Regions from separate parts of the Nocardia sp. JCM 38205 genome, predicted to be linked through region 3. Evidence: riboswitches for the same ligand, from Rfam matches in the RefSeq annotation. Region 3 holds a riboswitch; each other region holds the start of a gene.

Region 1 (5,906 bases), on a different contig from region 3:
TCGACCTCACCATCCCACCGCTACCGTTCGCCCTACCGCAGCTCCCGGGCGTGCAGCCACCAGCACCCGCGTCCGTCCCCGAGCAGACCCGTGGCGAGGCCGCGATCGCCGCCGCCCGCAGCAAGCTCGGCGCGACCTACGTCCCCGGCGCGACCGGGCCCCATTCCTTCGACTGCTCCGGATTGGTGCAGTGGTCCTACCGCCATGCGGGCGTCGACCTACCGCGTACCAGCCATCAGCAGCTGGCCGCCGGAACTCCCGTCTCGCGCAACGATCTACGCCCCGGCGACCTGGTGTCGTTCTATGGTGGCGGGCACTCGGCGCTGTACTCCGGCGGCGGCAAGGTCATTCACGCCGCGACGTCCGGCGAAGGCGTCGTCGAATCCGATATGGCGGCAATGCCATTCGCCGGCGCCCGCCGATACTGACCGATCTCACTCCACGATCGGCAGCGGAACCGTATCCGTCGCTCCTGATTTCGGCAGCTCCGCGCGCGGAATAGGCATGGTAGGCGCGGGCGGGGCGTGCAAGGGAAGTGTCGGATCGGGGTCGGCGATCGGCCGCTGGACCGGCGGCAGCCGGTAGAAGGCGCGGGCGTTGTCTTCGAGCACTTTGTGCATATCGGTGCCGACCACGTCGCAGATCAGGTCGACATCCGAGTCTTCGAACGGCCTGCCCGCACGGGTGCCCGGAAGGTCGGTGCCGAACATCAGGGCTTCCGGGTTCACCGCGTGAATGCGGCGCAGCGCGGCGGCGACCTCCATGTCGACGCGGCCGAACCCGGTGGCCTTCACCCTGGCGCCGCGGTCGACCAGATCCAGCAGGAACGGCAGTCCTTCCTCGGACATGCCCATGTGGTCGACCGACAGGGCGGGCAGCTTCAACACCACCGGTTGCAGCGAGGCCAGCATCTGACCGTCGATATAGACCTCGACATGCCAGCCCGCGAGCTCGTAGGCGCGCACCGCCTGCAATGTCATGGCGGCGATGTCGGCGGCGGCACGCTTGAGGTTGAACCGCAGCGCCCGCACCCCGACCTTGTCCAGCTCGACGATCTCCTCGTCACCCGCGTCCAGCGGCAGCCGGGTGACGCCGACCCAGCCCTCGCCGAGTTCGGCCAGCGCCGCCCGCAGATAGCTCTGATCGCTGCCCTGGAAGGACGCGCTGACCACGGCCCCACCGGTGATGTCGAAGCGCGACATACGCTTTCGATAGTCATCGATGGTGTAGGGCTCCGGCAGGTAGCCCTCATTCTCGATCAGCGGAAACCGCGGATCGATGATGTGGACATGGGCATCGAACACGTGTACAGCATGCCTCAGCGTCGGATTTCGCGCCTCCCCGATCCCGGGGAGCGGTCAGACTTTGTGCGGCTCGCTGGCGCGCAGCATGTCCTCGCGTTCCACGACCTTGACGCGCTCGCGGCCTTCGGGTTCGCCGAGGGCCCGCTCGTGGGCGTCGAGGCGGTACCAGCCGTCCCAGGTGGTGAACGGGATGCCCTTGCCCTCGAGGAACTCGATCACCGCTTCGGGCTCGGGGCGTTCGGCGGGGGTGAAGTCCTTGCTGTCGTCGAGCAGGCAGGCCACGGTCTCGTTGGCGTCGCCCTTGGTGTGGCCGATGAGGCCGACCGGGCCGCGCTTGATCCAGCCGGTGACGTAGGTGGCGGGCATGTAGCGCGCCTTGCCGTCGGCGTCTTCGTCGGCCAGCACGCGGCCGGCCTCGTTGGGCACCACGCCGGCCTGATCGTCGAAGGGCAGGTTGGTGATGTTCTGCGACAGGTAGCCGACGGCGCGGTAGACCGCCTGCACATCCCAGGTCTTGTACTCGCCGGTGCCCTTGACGTTGCCGGTGCCGTCGAGCTGGGTGCGCTCGGTCTTGAGGCCGACGACCTTGCCGTTCTCGTCGCCGAGCACCTCGGCGGGCGACTCGAAGAAGTGCAGGTAGAGCCGGTGCGGGCGGTTGCCCTGATCGCGGATGGCCCACTGCTCGAGGGTGTTGGCGACCATGTCGACCTGCTTGGAGTGGCGGCGCGCGGCCTCGGAGCCCTCGTCGTAGTCGATGTCCTCGGGATCGACGATGACCTCGATGGTCGGCGAATGATCCAGTTCGCGCAGCTCCAGCGGGGTGAACTTGGCCTGCGCCGGGCCGCGACGCCCGAAGACGTGCACCTCGACGGCCTTGTTCTCCTTGAGGCCCTTGTAGACGTTCGGCGGGATCTCCGTGGGCAGCAGTTCGTCGCCGGTCTTGGCCAGCACGCGCGCGATGTCCAGCGCGACGTTGCCGACACCGAGGACGGCGACCTTCTCCGCATCCAGCGGCCAGGTGCGCGGCACATCCGGGTGGCCGTCGTACCAGGAGACGAAGTCGGCGGCGCCGTAGGAGCCGTCCAGGTCGATACCGGGGATCGGCAGGGCGCGGTCGGCGTTGGCGCCGGTGGAGAAGATCACCGCGTCGTAGTAGACCCGCAGGTCGTCGAGGGTGATGTCGGAGCCGTAATCGATATTGCCGAGCAGGCGAACCTGCGGCTTGTCGAGCACCTTGTGCAGGGCGGTGATGATGCCCTTGATGCGCGGGTGGTCGGGGGCGACGCCGTAGCGGATCAGGCCGAACGGCGCCGGCATGCGCTCATAGAGGTCGATGGACACATCCGCATCCGACTTCATCAACGCGTCGGCGGCGTAGATACCGGCCGGTCCGGCACCCACGATCGCGATGCGGAGCGGGCGTGCAGCTGCGGTCTGTTCGGTCATCGTTTACGCGCACCTTATTGGTCGAGACAGTTAATGGGCGTCGGTGTTTAGCTTAGGCTAACTTGACGCACGGCTGGATTTCACCTGCACGGCACCGGCCGCGATCCCGCCGATTCTATCGGGGGCCTCGCGAGTGGCCTCGGGGGACCAAGGGATCATCAGCTCATGAGCGATCAGCAGCCAGATCCGGGCGCGGCCCGGCGCGAACCGGGCGACGAGCCCGAATCCGGCGATTCGACCCGGTCGATGGCGCCGTTCATCATCGCCGCGGTGATCGCGGCGCTCGTGCTCGCCGTCATCGTCATCGCCGAGCTGGTCTCGCCGGTTGAGAAAAATGTCACAGAGGCCGACCGGGTAGCCGCCGCGGTGCGTGACTTCGGTGAGGTGAGTTCGCGCTACGGCCTGCTTCCGCCGGAGGAGGCGGTGTGCCCGGACTTCGATCCGAAGCGCTCGCCGATGGCGGGCAGGCTGGACGAAGGCGAGACCGGAAAAGCCGTAGAAATCACGAAACTCGAGGATCTGAAGGTCGAGGGCGACCGCGCGACCGCCACCGTCACCAGCAAGGTCGATGGCGCCGAGGCAGCCGGGAACTGGACCCTGAAACGGGTCGACAACACCTGGCTGGTCTGCCACTGAACCCCAGCGCAAGGCCCTGATCGGGGGTTTGACAGGGCAACCCCCGGCCAGGCAATCTCATTTCAGGTCATGAGTGCCAGCGTCAAGCCCCGGCTTGCTGGCCGGCAACCCTCCTCCGCGGTGGGGTGCTCCGGGTGACGACCTGGCGCGCATCGAAGCCAGATGCGGCAAGTGCGGATTCTCGAGGAAGGTGCCACACATGACTTATGCCGGCGACATCACTCCGAAACAGGCGTGGGAGATATTGCGCGACGATCCCCGGGCGGTTCTGGTGGACGTGCGGACCGAGGCCGAATGGAAATTCGTCGGCATCCCCGACACCAGCGCCATCGACCGGCAGACCGTGCTGATCGAATGGGTCGACGGCACCGGCGCGCGTAATCCCGAGTTCGCCCAGCAGCTGCGCACCATCCTCGACGGGCGTGACCCGGATGCCCCGGTGGTGTTCCTGTGTCGCTCCGGCCAGCGTTCGGCGCATGCCGCCAGCCTGGCGACCAGCGCGGGCATCGAGCCGTCGTACAACGTCAGCGAGGGGTTCGAGGGCCCGCTCGACGAGTTCGGTCACCGCGGTAGCGCCGGCTGGCGTGCCGACGGCCTGCCCTGGCGGCAGTCGTGATCACCGGCGGTGCGTTCGACCGGCCGCTGCCGGAGGGCGTCGGTCCGGCCACCCTCGGCGTGCGCGGCGGCCTGCGGCGCTCTGGGTTCGAGGAGACCTCCGAAGCGCTCTACCTGACCTCGGGCTTCGTCTACGAGAGTGCGGAGGCGGCCGAGGCGGCGTTCACCGGTGACGTCGAGCATTTCGTCTACTCCCGCTACGGCAATCCGACGGTCGCCACCTTCGAGGAGCGGATGCGGCTGATCGACGGCGCCGAAGCGTGCTTCGCCACCGCCAGCGGCATGGCAGCGGTCTTCACCGCGCTGGGCGCGCTGCTCGGTGCGGGTGACCGGCTGGTGGCCGCGCGCAGTCTGTTCGGTTCGTGTTTCGTGGTGTGCAACGAGATTCTGCCGCGCTGGGGCGTGGAGACGGTGTTCGTCGACGGCGAGGATCTCGACCAGTGGGAGCAGGCGCTGTCGGTGCCGACCACCGCGGTGTTCTTCGAGACCCCTGCCAACCCGATGCAGACCCTGGTCGACGTGCGCCGGGTGAGCGAGCTGGCCCATGCGGCGGGCGCGAAAGTGGTGCTGGACAACGTCTTCGCTACGCCCCTGCTGCAACGCGGCTTCGAGCTCGGTGCCGATGTGGTGGTGTATTCGGGCACCAAGCACATCGACGGGCAGGGCCGGGTGCTCGGCGGTGCGATCCTCGGTTCCGCGGATTACATCGGCGGGCCGGTCAAGAATCTGATGCGCCACACCGGCCCCGCGCTCAGCCCGTTCAACGCCTGGACGCTGCTCAAGGGCCTGGAGACGATGCCGCTGCGGGTGAAGCATTCGACCGAATCCGCCCTGCGGATCGCGCGGTTCCTGGAGGGCAACGACGCTGTCAGCTGGGTGAAATACCCGTTCCTGGAATCGCATCCGCAATACGACCTGGCCGCGAGTCAGATGAGCGGCGGCGGCACCGTTGTCACCTTCGAGTTGAAGGCGCCCGAGCACGAGGCGAAGAAGCGCGCCTTCGAGGTGCTGAACCGGCTGCGCATCGTCGACCTGTCCAACAACCTGGGTGATGCGAAGACCCTGATCACCCATCCGGCCACCACAACCCATCGCGCGATGGGGCCGGAGGGACGCGCCACCATCGGGCTCAGCGACGGTGTCGTGCGCATCTCGGTGGGGCTAGAGGATGTGGAGGATCTGCTCGGCGATCTGGAGCACGCGCTGAGCTGAGTTCGCTCGCCGCGGCGTCCGTACGCTGCGGAAAGGGCCGGTGCCCGGTGGTGCCGGCCCTTTTTCACATCCGAGGTATTGACAGCATCCTGTCAAACATGACAGCATACTGTCATGACCACGAAGACAGTGCACGTAGCCGTTTACGATCTGCTCGCCGACTGGGAAGTGGGTGCGGCGATCGCGCAGATCAACCACAACGTGGGTTTGCAGCGCGAACCCGGTAGCTTTCAGGTCCGCACTGTCGCGCCGATGGGCGAGACCGTGACCACCATGGGCGGGATGCGCATCGTGCCGGATCTGGCGCTGGCCGAACTCGACGCCGCCGACAGTGCGCTGCTGATCCTGCCGGGATCGGAACTGTGGGACCGCGGCGGACTCAGTGGTTTCGCCTACGCGGCGCGGAAGTTCCTCGAAGCGGGCGTTCCGGTCGCCGCCATCTGCGGTGCCACCTTCGGCCTCGCCAAAGAGGGCCTGCTCGATGAGCGCCGGCACACCAGCGGCGCCGCCGAATACCTCGCCGCGAGCGGATATGCCGGGGCGGCCAACTATGTCGACGCGCCCGCGGTCACCGATGGTGACCTGATCACCGCGGGCCCCTCCGCGCCATGGGAATTCGCCCGGGAGATCTTCGCCAGGCTCGACCTGTTCGAGCCGCAGGTGCTCGATGCCTGGTACCGGCTGTTCGCCAAG
Region 2 (5,906 bases), on a different contig from region 3:
GGCCGAGGCGGCCGCCGCGACCGGCGCCACCGCGTTGATCTTCGTCGATGCCGACGTGCGGCTGGCACCCGCGGCGATCGCCGCGGCGGTGACCGAATTGCGGGCGCGGCGTTGCGCACTGGTCTCGCCCTGGCCGCGGCAACTCGCGCACTCGGCCGCCGAACAACTGGTACAGCCGCTGCTGTGCTGGTCGTGGGCCACGACGCTGCCGATCGCGCTCGCGAACCGGGGTGCGCGCCCGTCGATGGCGGTGGCGTGCGGGCAGTTCCTGGCCTTCGACGCGGCGGCCTACCGAGCCATCGGCGGGCATGCGGCGGTGGCGGGCAGCGTCACCGAGGATCTCGATATCGCCAGGGTGATGCGGCGTCAGGGCCTGCGCACCGAAGTGGTGGCGGCCGGATCGATGGCATGCACCCGCATGTACCGTGATGCGGCCGAACTGGAGGCCGGGTATACGCGGTGGCTCTGGTCGGCCTACGGCGGTTCGGCGGCAGGTGGTTTCGCGGTGGGCGCCGTTGCCGCGCTCGCCTACTGGGTGCCGCCGCTGGCCCTGGTTGCCGGGCACGGGCGGGTCCGGCGGATCGGCCTGATGGGCTATGTGGCCGCGGTCGCGGGACGCCTCGTGACCTGCCGCCTGGACAGCGGTGCGGCACCCGGTCGCGACGACATCCTCGCCGCGTGCGCCCATCCGGTATCGGTCGCGGCCTACCTCTACCTCTGGGCACGTTCACGCCGCGCCCGGCGGCGCCGGACACTCGTGTGGAAGGGCCGCTCGCTCACGCAGTGAGGCCGAGACCCGTGATCTCACACTCTCCGAGCAGGCGCCCGCGGCACCCGTTTCGCACCCCTACCCGACCGCGCACCGGCTCGCCGGACAAGGGCTCAACTCACCCTGATTACTACCATTGTGCTGCGGTTTCCCTGCGACGCATGATGATTCGGCCCGACCGGAGGCCCACCCGGTTCCGGTCCGGCGACACCATCCAGAGCGACCGAGAGACCTGGCTCGCCGACGTCGCAGCAACCCCCCGGTCCACGGGTGCGGGTGCTTCTGCCGGGACCGATGGAGGCACACATGGTCGAGTCCGCAGTCCGCACGTCGCGGCGACGCGCCGGGCTCGTCGGTCGTGTCAGAAAGGACGACGACATGGCCGTACCCGTCAAGGCGGCTTTTGCCGGCGCGGTGCTCACCGCCGCCACCCTGGCCGCCTGCGGCTCCGGGACCACGACGCCGGGGCCCGACGCGGGCCCTCCGCAGCCGGGCGGGGTGTTGCGCTATGGCCTGTCACAGGCACCGACCTGCGCCGATCCCGCGCAGGCAGGCACCAACCAGACGATCTATGTGACGCGGCAGGTGGTCGATTCGCTGACCGACCAAGATCCCGAGACCGGCGAGTTGCGGCCGTGGCTGGCCACCAGCTGGGAGATCGCCCCGGACGCGAAGACGTTCACCTTCCACCTCGCCGACGGGGTGAGCTTCAGCGACGGCACACCGCTGACCGCCGACTCGGTGCGCAAGAGCTTCGATTCGATCGTGCGCACCCTCGGCGCCGTCAAGGCACCGCTGGGCAGCAGCTACCTCACCGGCTATGTCGGCACCACGGTGGTCGATCCGTTGACGGCGCGGGTGGAGTTCAGCGCGCCGAATACGCAATTCCTGCAAGCGTCCTCGACGCCGCAGCTCGGCATCCTCGCCGACGCCACCACCGCCTTGCCCGCCGAGGACCGCTGCGCGGGTACGGCGACGGTGGGCTCGGGTCCGTTCACCTACGCCGACTACCGCCAGGACGTCTCCGCCACGCTGGTGAAACGCCCCGGCTACCGCTGGGGCTCGGCGGTGTTCGGCCATCGGGGTGAGGCCTACCTCGACCGCATCGAGTTCACCGTGGTGCCCGAATCCGGGGTGCGGACCGGTTCGCTGTCCTCGGATCAGCTCGATGCGGCCAGCGACGCGCTCCCCCAGGACGCACCGCAGATCGAGGCCGGCGGTGGCCGGGTGCTCAGCACCCCCAATCCGGGTATCCCGTTCGGATTCCAGCCGAATGTGACCCGTGGACCGTTGCGTGATCCCGACGTGCGCCGTGCGCTGCTCACCGCGATCGACCGGCGCGAGCTCGTCGACACCGTGCTCGGGCCGCAGTTCCGTCCGGCGACCAGTGTGCTCGCTTCCAGAACGCCGGGATACCAGGATCTTTCCCGGACAGTGAGTTTCGATCCCGACGCCGCGCGGGCCATCCTCGATCGGGCGGGCTGGCTGCCCGACGCGGACGGCATCCGGGTCAAGGATGGGCAGCGCCTGGGATTCGCGGTGACGTTCAGTCAGGTGTTCGCCGGTAATCAGGCGATCCTCGAACTGATCCAGCAGCAGCTGCGGTCGGTGGGCGTGGACCTCACGCTGGACCTGGTGTCCATCGCCGAGTACACCGCACGGCAGAACAGCAAGGATTTCGACGCGCTGTACTACAACAGCACCCGCGCCGACGGCGACATCCTGCGCACCGGATTCGGCCTGGACGGCCGCAATTTCAATGTCCGCCCGCCGATCCAGGCTCTCGACGACGTGCTGACCGCACAACTCGGTGCGGTGGACCCACAGGCACGGGCGGCGCTGATCGGGCAGGCCCAGCAGCAGATCCTCGATCAGGGACTGTGGATCCCGACCGTCGAGTTGTCGCAGGCCATCGGTGCGGGCCCGGCCGTGCAGGACCTGAAGTTCGACGCCTCGGCCCGGTTGCAGTTCTTCGACACCTGGCTGAGCGGACGTCGGCCATGACCCGGTATGTGCTGCTGCGGTGCGTGGCCGCGGTCTGGGTGCTGTGGGCGGCGTTCACCATCTCCTTCGTCGTGCTGTACCTGCTGCCGTCGGATCCGGTGGCCATCGCGGCCGACGGCGGTGGCGGCGGCACCCCGGTGGACGCGGCCGCCCTCGCCGAGATGCGCGCCAGGTACGGCCTGGATCAACCGCTGTGGGAGCAGTACCTGAGTTCGCTGTCGCATGCGGTGCGCGGCGATCTGGGCCGCTCCATCGCCACCGGGCAGCCGGTCACCGAGGCGATCGTCGACGCCCTGCCCTCGACTCTCGCCCTCACCGGGCTTGCCCTGCTGTTCGCCGCGGCCGGCGGCACCGCGCTGGCCTTCGCCGCCACCTACACCCGCACACCGTGGCTGCGTTCGGCCCTGGCCGCGCTGCCGCCGGTCGGGGTATCGATGCCGACGTTCTGGACCGCGCTGATCCTGTTGCAGCTGTTCTCCTTTCGCTGGCAGCTGGCGCCCGCGTTCGGTGGGCTGGTGCTGCCGGCAGTGACGCTGGCCATCCCGATCGGGGCGGTGATCGCGCAGGTGCTGGCCGCCGGGCTGGAATCGACGTGGCGGCAGCCGTTCACCGAAGTGGCGCTGGCCAAGGGCGCCTCGCGCTGGTGGGTGCAACGCAGGCATGTGGCGCGATTGGCGAGCGTGCCCGCGTTCACCATCGCCGGTGTGCTGGTGGGCACCATGCTCGCCGGTTCGGTGGTGGTGGAGACGGTGTTCGCCCGGCCGGGGCTCGGCCGGCTCACTCAGACGTCGGTGCTGGCCCAGGACATTCCGGTGGTGCAGGGCATCGTGCTGGTGAGCGCGCTGGCCTTCGTCGTCGTCAACCTCGCGGTGGATCTGCTGTATCCCGTGCTGGATCCGCGAATCGCCGGAGGTGGGGGTCGTGCCGGGCACTCGGTGCGCCCGAGCGAGCGCAGGGAGGTCACCGATGTCGCTTGAGCTGCTCGAACGGCCCGCGACGACGACCGCTGCGGCCGAGGAACGGAAGCAGCCGCCGCGCCGGCGCCGGGCGTGGCACCTGGTGCGCGGCAACGCGGCCCTGATTCCGGCGAGCGCGGTGCTCGTGCTGGTTATCGGCTGGGCGCTGGCGCCGTCGGTGTTCGCCGGCGGCGACCCGTTGAAAGGTGTTCCGGCACAGAAATTCCAGCCGCCCAGCGCCGAGCACTGGTTCGGTACCGACAATCTCGGCCGCGACCTGTACACGCGGATGGTGCACGGAGCGGGCCTGTCGCTCACCGCGACCCTGACGGCGGTCGCCATCGCCCTGGTGGCCGGCACGCTGCTCGGCCTGCTCGCCGGTGCGCTCGGCGGTGTGGTGGACATGGTCGTGATGCGGGTTGTCGATGTGCTGCTGTCGGTTCCGGCGCTGCTGCTGTCGCTGGCGCTGGTGACCGCGCTCGGTTTCGGCACCCGGAATGTGGCCATCGCCGTGGGCGTTTCGCTGATCGCCAACTTCGCCAGGGTGATGCGCTCGGAGGTGCTTCGGGTGCGCCGGGCGGCCTATGTGGAGGCGGCACGGGCGTCGGGAGTGCGCTGGTACACGGTGCTGGCCCGGCACATCCTGCCCAATTCCTATCCCCCGGTGCTCGCGCTGGCCGCGGTCGAGTTCGGCATGGCGGTGCTCGCGGTGTCGGCGCTGAGCTTCCTCGGGTACGGCACCGCACCGCCCACCCCCGAATGGGGATCGCTGATCTCGGAGGGCCGCAACTACCTGGCCACCGCCTGGTGGCTGACGACGCTGCCCGGCCTGGTGATCATCGCCGTCGTCCTGTCCGCCCAGCGCGTGGGTCGCGCCGTCACGAGGAGTGCACACCGATGAGCGACAACACCGCCGTCGACGTCCTGTCCCCCGCCGACGACCACGAGGCGCCCACCGACGCCGAGGAACTCCTACGGGTCCGGCAGTTGCGGGTGCGTTACCGCACCGGCGACGGGCCGGTCACCGCCCTCGACGGCGTCTCGCTCGCGGTGCGCCGGGGTGAGGTGCTCGCGCTCGTGGGCGAATCCGGTTCGGGCAAGTCGACGCTGGCGCATGCGGTGATCGGCTTGCTCGGCGAGACCGCCGATATCGCCGCCGGCTCCGTCACCTTCGCCGGAGAGCCGGTGGACTTCCGATCCGAGCAGGCCCTGCGCCGGTTGCGCGGGCTCCGGGTCGGGTTCGTGCCGCAGGATCCGGGCCTGTCGCTCAATCCGGTGCGCCGCATCGGCGATCAGGTGGCCGAGGCGTTGCGGGTGCACCGGCTCGACGACCGGCACGGTGCGCTGGAGCGGGCCACGGCCCTGCTGGCCGAGGTGGGGCTGGATCGGCCGCAGTTGCGGGCCACCCAGTACCCGCACGAACTATCCGGCGGGCAACGCCAGCGCGTGCTGATCGCCATCGCGCTGGCCTGCGGACCGGATCTGATCATCGCCGACGAACCGACCAGCGCCCTGGACGCCACCGTCGCGCGCCGGGTGCTCGACCGGCTGGCCGAGCGCATCGCCGCGCGCGGGACAGCGGTGCTGTTGATCACCCACGATCTCGCGATGGCCGCCGAACGCGCGGACCGGCTGGCGGTGCTGCGCAACGGCGCCGTCGTCGAATCCGGCCGCACCGCAGAGGTTCTCGGCGATCCGCGCCATCCTTACACGCGGCAACTGCTGGCCGCCGCGCCCGCCCTGACCGCCGATCGGGTGGTGCGACCGGCCGCGGTGCTCGACGGCGGCCCGCTGCTCACCGTCCGCGAGGTGCACAAGGTGTTCCGCGCCGGGGCTGGCAGCAGCGTCACCGCGGTGGCCGGGGTCGGCTTCGAACTCGGTCGCGGCGAAACACTGGCGCTGGTCGGCGAATCGGGCTCGGGTAAATCGACCACCGCGCGCATCGCGGTCCGACTGACCGAACCCGACCGTGGCGAGGTCGTCTTCGACGGTGAGCCGTTGACCCGCGCCCGCGCCGGGCAGCTGCGGGCGCTGCGACGGCGGTTCCAGATCGTCTACCAGAACCCGTACTCGTCGCTGGACCCGCGGCTGCGCGTCGGGTCGGTGATCGAGGAGCCGTTGCGCGCCTACGGCATCGGCAACCGCAAGGCCAGGGCACAGCGGGTGGCCGAGCTGCT
Region 3 (5,906 bases):
CGACGGCGGCACCGTGTCGCCGCGCATGACCAGCGAGGCCGGGCCGATGGTCGCGCCCGCGCCGATGGTCGCGGCGGGCAGGGCGACGCAGTGCGGGCCGAGGGTGGCGCCCGGTCCGAGGGTGACGGTGTCCATCGACATGATCCGATCGTGGAACAGATGGGTCTGCACCACACAACCGCGTTCCACGGTCGCGCCGTCGCCGAGGGTCACCAAATCCGCCTCCGGTAGCCAATAGGACTCGCACCACACACCGCGACCGATACGGGCACCCAGACCACGCAGCCACAGATTCAGCACCGGAGTACCCGTCGCGGCGCGCGCGAACCACGGTGCCGCCACCGTTTCCACGAAGCTGTCGGACACCTCGTTACGCCATACGAACGAACTCCACAGCGGATGTTCTTCGGCGCGGATCCGGCCGATCAGCAGCCATTTGGCGGTGATCGCGCTCGCGCAGGCCAGCGCGCCCGCGACCATGAGCACCACACCCGAGAGCAGCGCGGCGCCCGGGTAGCCGATGTTCTGCGCCAGCCAGGCCAGCGTGAACAGCACGCCGACGCCGATCGCGAAGGTGACGAGCACCGGCAGCAGGCGGCAGGTTTCCACCACGCCGCGGAAGACTCGCAGCCGCAGCGGCGGATCGAAGGTGCGCTCGGTATCGGCGGTTTCGGCGGCGCGGCGCAGCCGCACGGGCGGGCTGCCGAGCCAGGACGAGCCCGCCTTGGCCTTGCTCGGGGCGGCCGAGAGCACGGCGACCAGCCCGTTCTTCGGCACCCGGCGCCCGGGCGCGGTCATCCCGGAGTTGCCGAGGAAGGCGCGTTTGCCGACCTTCGCCTCGCCGATGCGCAGCCAGCCGCCGCCGAGTTCGTAACTGGCGATCATGGTGTCGTCGGCCAGGAACGCGCCATCGGCGACGGTGGTGAACTTCGGCAGCAGCAATACCGTCGAAGCTTCCACCCGCTTACCGATCTTGGCGCCGAGCAGCCGCAACCAGATGGGGGTGAGCAGGCTGGCGTAGAGCGGGAACAGGAAGTTGCGGGCGCCGTCGAGCAGCCGTTCGGTGGCCCACACCTGCCAGCCGACGCGGCTGCGAACCGGGTGGTAGCCCTCGGTGAGGCCGAGGCTGAGCACCCGCACCGCGAGCACCGTGGCCACGGCGTAGACGAGCAGGCTCACCAGGGTGGCCACCGGCAGCATGAGCAGGCCACGTCCGAGTGCGCCCGCGATGGTGGTGGTGTCGCGGATCCACCAGACGATCAGCGCGCCACCGGCGGCCAGCCCGAGAATGGGCATCGCGGCCAGGCCCATCGAGCTGATGGCGAACGCGAGCACCCAGTGAATCGCGCGTTTCGGCGTCTCGGCGGGCCAGCGGTGCCTGGCCTTGCCGACCTTCACCGCGGGCGAGCCCGCCCACTCCTGATCCGGCTTGACCTTCCCGGAGACCGCCGAACCGGCCGCGATCTCGGCGTCACGGCCGATCTTGGTGCCGGGCAGCAGGATCGAGCGCGCGCCGATCACCGCGCCGCGGCCGACCACGATGGGCCCGATATGCACGACGTCGCCGTCGATCCAGTAACCGGACAGGTCCACTTCGGGCTCGACGCTGCATCCGTCGCCGAGTTCGAGCATTCCGGTCACCGGCGGCAGCGTGTGCAGGTCGACGCCCTTGCCGATCTTCGCGCCCAATGCCCGCGCGAACGGCACCATCCACGGTGCGCCGGACAGGTTCTCGGCACCACTGGCCTCCGAGAGCCGCACCGCCGCCCACAGCCGCAGATGCACCGAACCACCGCGCGGATAGCTGCCGGGTGCGACCCCGCGCAACAGCAGCCGGGCGCCTGCGACACAGATGCTCATCCGGCCCAGCGGGGTGATGAAGACGACGAACAGCAGCAGCGTCCACCACCACGACAGCTGCGGCAGCCAGGGCAGCGCGCCCGCCCAGCTCGCGATATTGCCCGCGATGGCCAACCAGGTGAGCCATTGCAGGCCGGTGAGCGTGGTCAACGGAAGGGTGGCGAGGACTTGGGCGCACTGTGCGGACAGCGGCGTCGGGCGGACGGTCCGTTCGACGACGGCGTCCGACGGCGCGGTCTCGTCGAGGAATTCGGCCAGCGCGCCCAGCCGCGGATGGTCGTACAGGTCGGCGACCGCGATGCGCGGATACCGTTGCCGCAGTGCGGTCACCAGCTGTGCCGCCGAGAGCGAGCCGCCGCCGAGATCGAAGAAATCAGCGTCCGCGCCGGTGATCTCGGCGCCGAGGATCGAACTCCACAGCTCGGCCACCCAGGCGGCGGTGCCGGTGAGCCCGTGGTCGACGGTCTCGTCGCTGCCGCCCACCGGCCAGGGCAGGGCGTCGCGGTCGACTTTGCCCGAGGTGCGGGTGGGTAGTTCCGGCACCACCACCAGCCGCGGCACCAGCGGGGCGGGCAATTGCTCGGCGAGCAGCGCGCGGGCGGCCTTGATGTCGTAATCGGGTGGGATACCGGTGAGGTAGCCGACCAGGATCTGATTGCCTGCGGCGGTGGTGCGGACGGCGGCGGCCGCACCGCTCACCCCGGGCAGATGTTGCAGCGCGTTGTCGAGTTCGCCGAGTTCGATGCGGCGCCCGCCCACCTTCACCTGATCGTCGGCGCGGCCGATGAAGACCAGTCCGGCCTTGTCGTTGCGCACCAGATCGCCGCTGCGGTAGGCGCGTTCCCAGCCGAGGGAGGCCAGCGGCGCGTACTTCTCGGCGTCCTTGGCCGGATCCAGATAGCGGGCCAGGCCGACGCCGCCGATCACCAGTTCGCCGGATTCGCCCTCGCCCACCGGATTACCGGCGGCGTCGACGACGGCCAGATCCCAGCCGTCCAGCGGCAAACCGATGCGCACCGGCCAGTTCCCGTCCAGCAGCGCCGCGCACGCGACGACGGTGGTTTCGGTGGGGCCGTAGGTGTTCCACACCTCGCGTTCGGATTCCGGGTCGCCCGCCAGACGTTCGGCCAGCTCCGGCGGCACGGCCTCGCCGCCGAAGATGAGCAGCCGCACCGGTTCCAGCGCTTCGGCGGGCCAGGTCGCCGCCAGCGTCGGCACGGTGGAGACGACGCTGATCTCGTGCCGCACCAGCCACGGACCGAGATCGGCGCCGGTGCGCACCAGCGCGCGAGGTGCGGGGACCAGACAGCCGCCGTGCCGCCAGGCCAGCCACATCTCCTCACAGGAGGCGTCGAAGGCCACCGACAGTCCGGCCAGCACCCGGTCGCCGGGGCCGATCGGGGCATCGCGGAGGAACAACCGGGCCTCGGCGTCGACCAGGGCGGCAGCGTTGCGATGGGTTACCGCAACACCTTTCGGCGTGCCGGTGGAGCCGGAGGTGAAGATGATCCAGGCGTCGTCGGCGGGGGAGGGCTGCTGCGGCCCGTCGGGTTGCCCATCGTTTGCCGTGCTGGCGTGCTCGGTCGCTTCGATCCCGGCGGCGGTGACGATCGCGGTGACCCGCGCCTCGCCGAAGACCAGGCGGGCGCGTTCGTCGGGATCGTCGGCGTCCACGGGTACGTAGGCCGCGCCCGCGTGCAGTACCGCGAGAATCGTGACGTAGAGCTCACGGGTACCGGACGGCATCCGCACCCCGACGCGGTCGCCGCGCCGCACCCCCGCCGCGCCGAGGCGCTCGACCGTCGCGGCGATCTCGGCGAGGAGCTCGGTGTAGGTGAGGGCGGTATCGCCGTCGTCGATGGCGGGGGCGTCCGGATGGGCACGTGCCGTCTCGGCGAGGATGTCGACCAGCGTTCGCGCAGGTGGGGCGAGGGTCGAACGTAGCAGCGGATCGAGCTCCTGGACCGAACCATCGGTGTCGATCTGCGGCTGGAGCATCACGTCCGGCCCACCTTCCTCAGCACTGTCCGGCAGTAACCATGTTCGGCGGTACGGCCTCACCAACTAATTCTCGAAGACGGTTGTTTCATACGAGGGTTACCAATGGGCAAACGGAAAACACCCCGGTGACCAGTAGTCAACGGTACCCGCAGCGCGGGACGGGTTGACAGCGGCGCGGCCGGTCTGCCAATCTCGCCACAGGTCATGAGTGCCAGCGTCAAGCCCCGGCTTGCTGGCCGGCAACCCTCCTCCGCGGTGGGGTGCTCCGGGTGACGACCGGGCCGACGCCCGACCGGGCGCGGCAAGCGCGGACTCGACGAATCCTCTTTCGCGGGTCCCTAAGCCGATGGGATGACGTGATGACCGCTGTGTTCGATCAGACCTGTGCCGCCCTCGCCAGGGTCTCCGGAGACGACCTCCAGGTACCCCTCGTACAGGGCGGGACCTGCACTTACGCCAATTTCGACTATGCCGCGAGCGCGCCCGCGCTGGCTCAGGTCGCCGACCGGGTGCAGCGGCTGCTGCCGCTCTACGCCAGCGTGCACCGCGGCGCCGGCTACGCCTCGCGGATCTCCACCGAATGCTATGAGGCCGCCCGCGGTTCGGTGGCCCGGTTCCTGGATGCGGCAGACGACCAGGTGGTGGTCTTCACCCGCAACACCACCGACTCGCTGAACCTGCTCGCCGCCTGCGTGCCCGGCGACACGGTGGTGCTCGATGTCGAACACCACGCCAATTTCCTGCCCTGGCAACGGCGTGGGCGGCGCGTGGTGGCCGCGGCCGATACCGTCGAGGAGACGATTCGCCGGCTCGTCGCCGAGTTGTGCGCGAAACCGGCTGCGCTGCTGGCGGTTACCGGTGCCTCCAATGTGACCGGGGAAGTGCTGCCGCTGGCCCGGCTGGCCGAGATCGCCCACCAGTGCGGCGCCCGCATCCTGGTCGACGCCGCGCAGCTGGCACCGCATCGGCGAATCAGCCTGCGCGAGTGCGGCATCGATTATCTCGCTTTCTCCGGTCACAAGCTGTACGCGCCGTTCGGCGCGGGGGTGCTGGTGGGTAAGCGGGATTGGCTCGATGCGGCGCCGCCGTACCTGGCCGGCGGTGGTGCGGTGCGTGAGGTGCGCGTCGACGGCACCGAGTGGGCACCCGCGCCGCAACGGCACGAGGCCGGTTCGCCGAATGTGCTCGGTGTCGCGGCCCTGGCCGCTGCCTGCGACGCACTGTCCGAGATCGACGCCGAGCGGGTGATCGCGCACGAACGGCGGCTCGCCGAGCGGCTGCGCGCGGGCTTGTGCGCGATCCCGGGTGTGCGGCTGCTGCGCCTGTGGTCCGACAGCCCCGACACCGTCGGCATCGTCGCCTTCACACTCGACGGTTTCGCACCCGGCCAGGTGGCTGCGTATCTGTCGGCCGAACACGGCATCGGTGTGCGCGACGGCCGGTTCTGCGCGCATCCGCTGCTGGCCAGGCTGGGGCTCGATGGCGCGCTGCGCGCGAGCATCGGCCTCGGCACCGATTCCGCCGACGTGGACCGGCTGGTCTCGGCGGTCGCCGCGCTCGTGCAGGACGGCCCCGCATGGGATTACACCTGCACCAGCGGGCTGTGGAATCCGAGCCCGGAAACCAGGTCGTTCACCGGCGCCGAGGATGCGGGTGCGGCGCCCTGCCTCATCGGCTGACCGCCGGCACCGGCCACCGAGGTGTTGCGGGATTCTGGACGACCCGGTGCGAGCACTGCCGCCATCGCATCGGCCCCGGGGCGCAGCCGCTTGCCGTCACTCCGTGGCACCCTCTGCGCGGAGCGGCTGGGTGCCGGTGCGTGGTCCAGCAGCCGGTCAGAGCAGGCCGGGCAGGTGACCGCGCCGAATCAGTCCTCGTCCAGCGGGGTGGGGCGGTGGTAGCGCCCGTTGTGATACAGCAGCGGCGCGGCCGCCGGCTTCTCCTCGGTGGCGTCGTGCACGCGGGTCACCCGGCCGACGATGAAGGTGTGATCGCCGATGGGAATGCGCTGCTCGACGGTGGTGCGCAGCCAGATCGGCGTACCG

Evidence for each region. Region 3 has a riboswitch for S-adenosylmethionine ahead of AC4HOU_RS12650 (aminotransferase class V-fold PLP-dependent enzyme). Riboswitches for the same ligand answer to the same signal wherever they lie in the genome.
Region 1: linked by a shared signal. The riboswitch ahead of AC4HOU_RS09615 (rhodanese-like domain-containing protein) and the one ahead of AC4HOU_RS12650 (aminotransferase class V-fold PLP-dependent enzyme) in region 3 are both predicted to bind S-adenosylmethionine.
Region 2: linked by a shared signal. The riboswitch ahead of AC4HOU_RS20320 (ABC transporter substrate-binding protein) and the one ahead of AC4HOU_RS12650 (aminotransferase class V-fold PLP-dependent enzyme) in region 3 are both predicted to bind S-adenosylmethionine.

Annotation. Positions count from the first base shown of each region.
Region 1 covers NZ_JBYHFL010000002.1:615,633-621,538, forward strand. The annotation lists gene AC4HOU_RS09595 (C40 family peptidase) at 1-428, shown strand, start outside; gene AC4HOU_RS09600 (amidohydrolase family protein) at 435-1,304, opposite strand; gene AC4HOU_RS09605 (FAD-dependent oxidoreductase) at 1,359-2,750, opposite strand; gene AC4HOU_RS09610 (Rv0361 family membrane protein) at 2,916-3,386, shown strand; SAM riboswitch class IV at 3,452-3,566, shown strand; gene AC4HOU_RS09615 (rhodanese-like domain-containing protein) at 3,586-4,002, shown strand; gene AC4HOU_RS09620 (O-succinylhomoserine sulfhydrylase) at 3,999-5,213, shown strand; gene AC4HOU_RS09625 (DJ-1/PfpI family protein) at 5,328-5,906, shown strand, end outside.
Region 2 covers NZ_JBYHFL010000005.1:308,630-314,535, forward strand. The annotation lists gene AC4HOU_RS20315 (glycosyltransferase family 2 protein) at 1-787, shown strand, start outside; SAM riboswitch class I at 977-1,070, shown strand; gene AC4HOU_RS20320 (ABC transporter substrate-binding protein) at 1,148-2,773, shown strand; gene AC4HOU_RS20325 (ABC transporter permease) at 2,770-3,750, shown strand; gene AC4HOU_RS20330 (ABC transporter permease) at 3,740-4,630, shown strand; gene AC4HOU_RS20335 (dipeptide ABC transporter ATP-binding protein) at 4,627-5,906, shown strand, end outside.
Region 3 covers NZ_JBYHFL010000003.1:198,770-204,675, forward strand. The annotation lists gene AC4HOU_RS12645 (Pls/PosA family non-ribosomal peptide synthetase) at 1-3,858, opposite strand, end outside; SAM riboswitch class IV at 4,062-4,175, shown strand; gene AC4HOU_RS12650 (aminotransferase class V-fold PLP-dependent enzyme) at 4,221-5,540, shown strand; gene AC4HOU_RS12655 (flavin reductase family protein) at 5,729-5,906, opposite strand, start outside.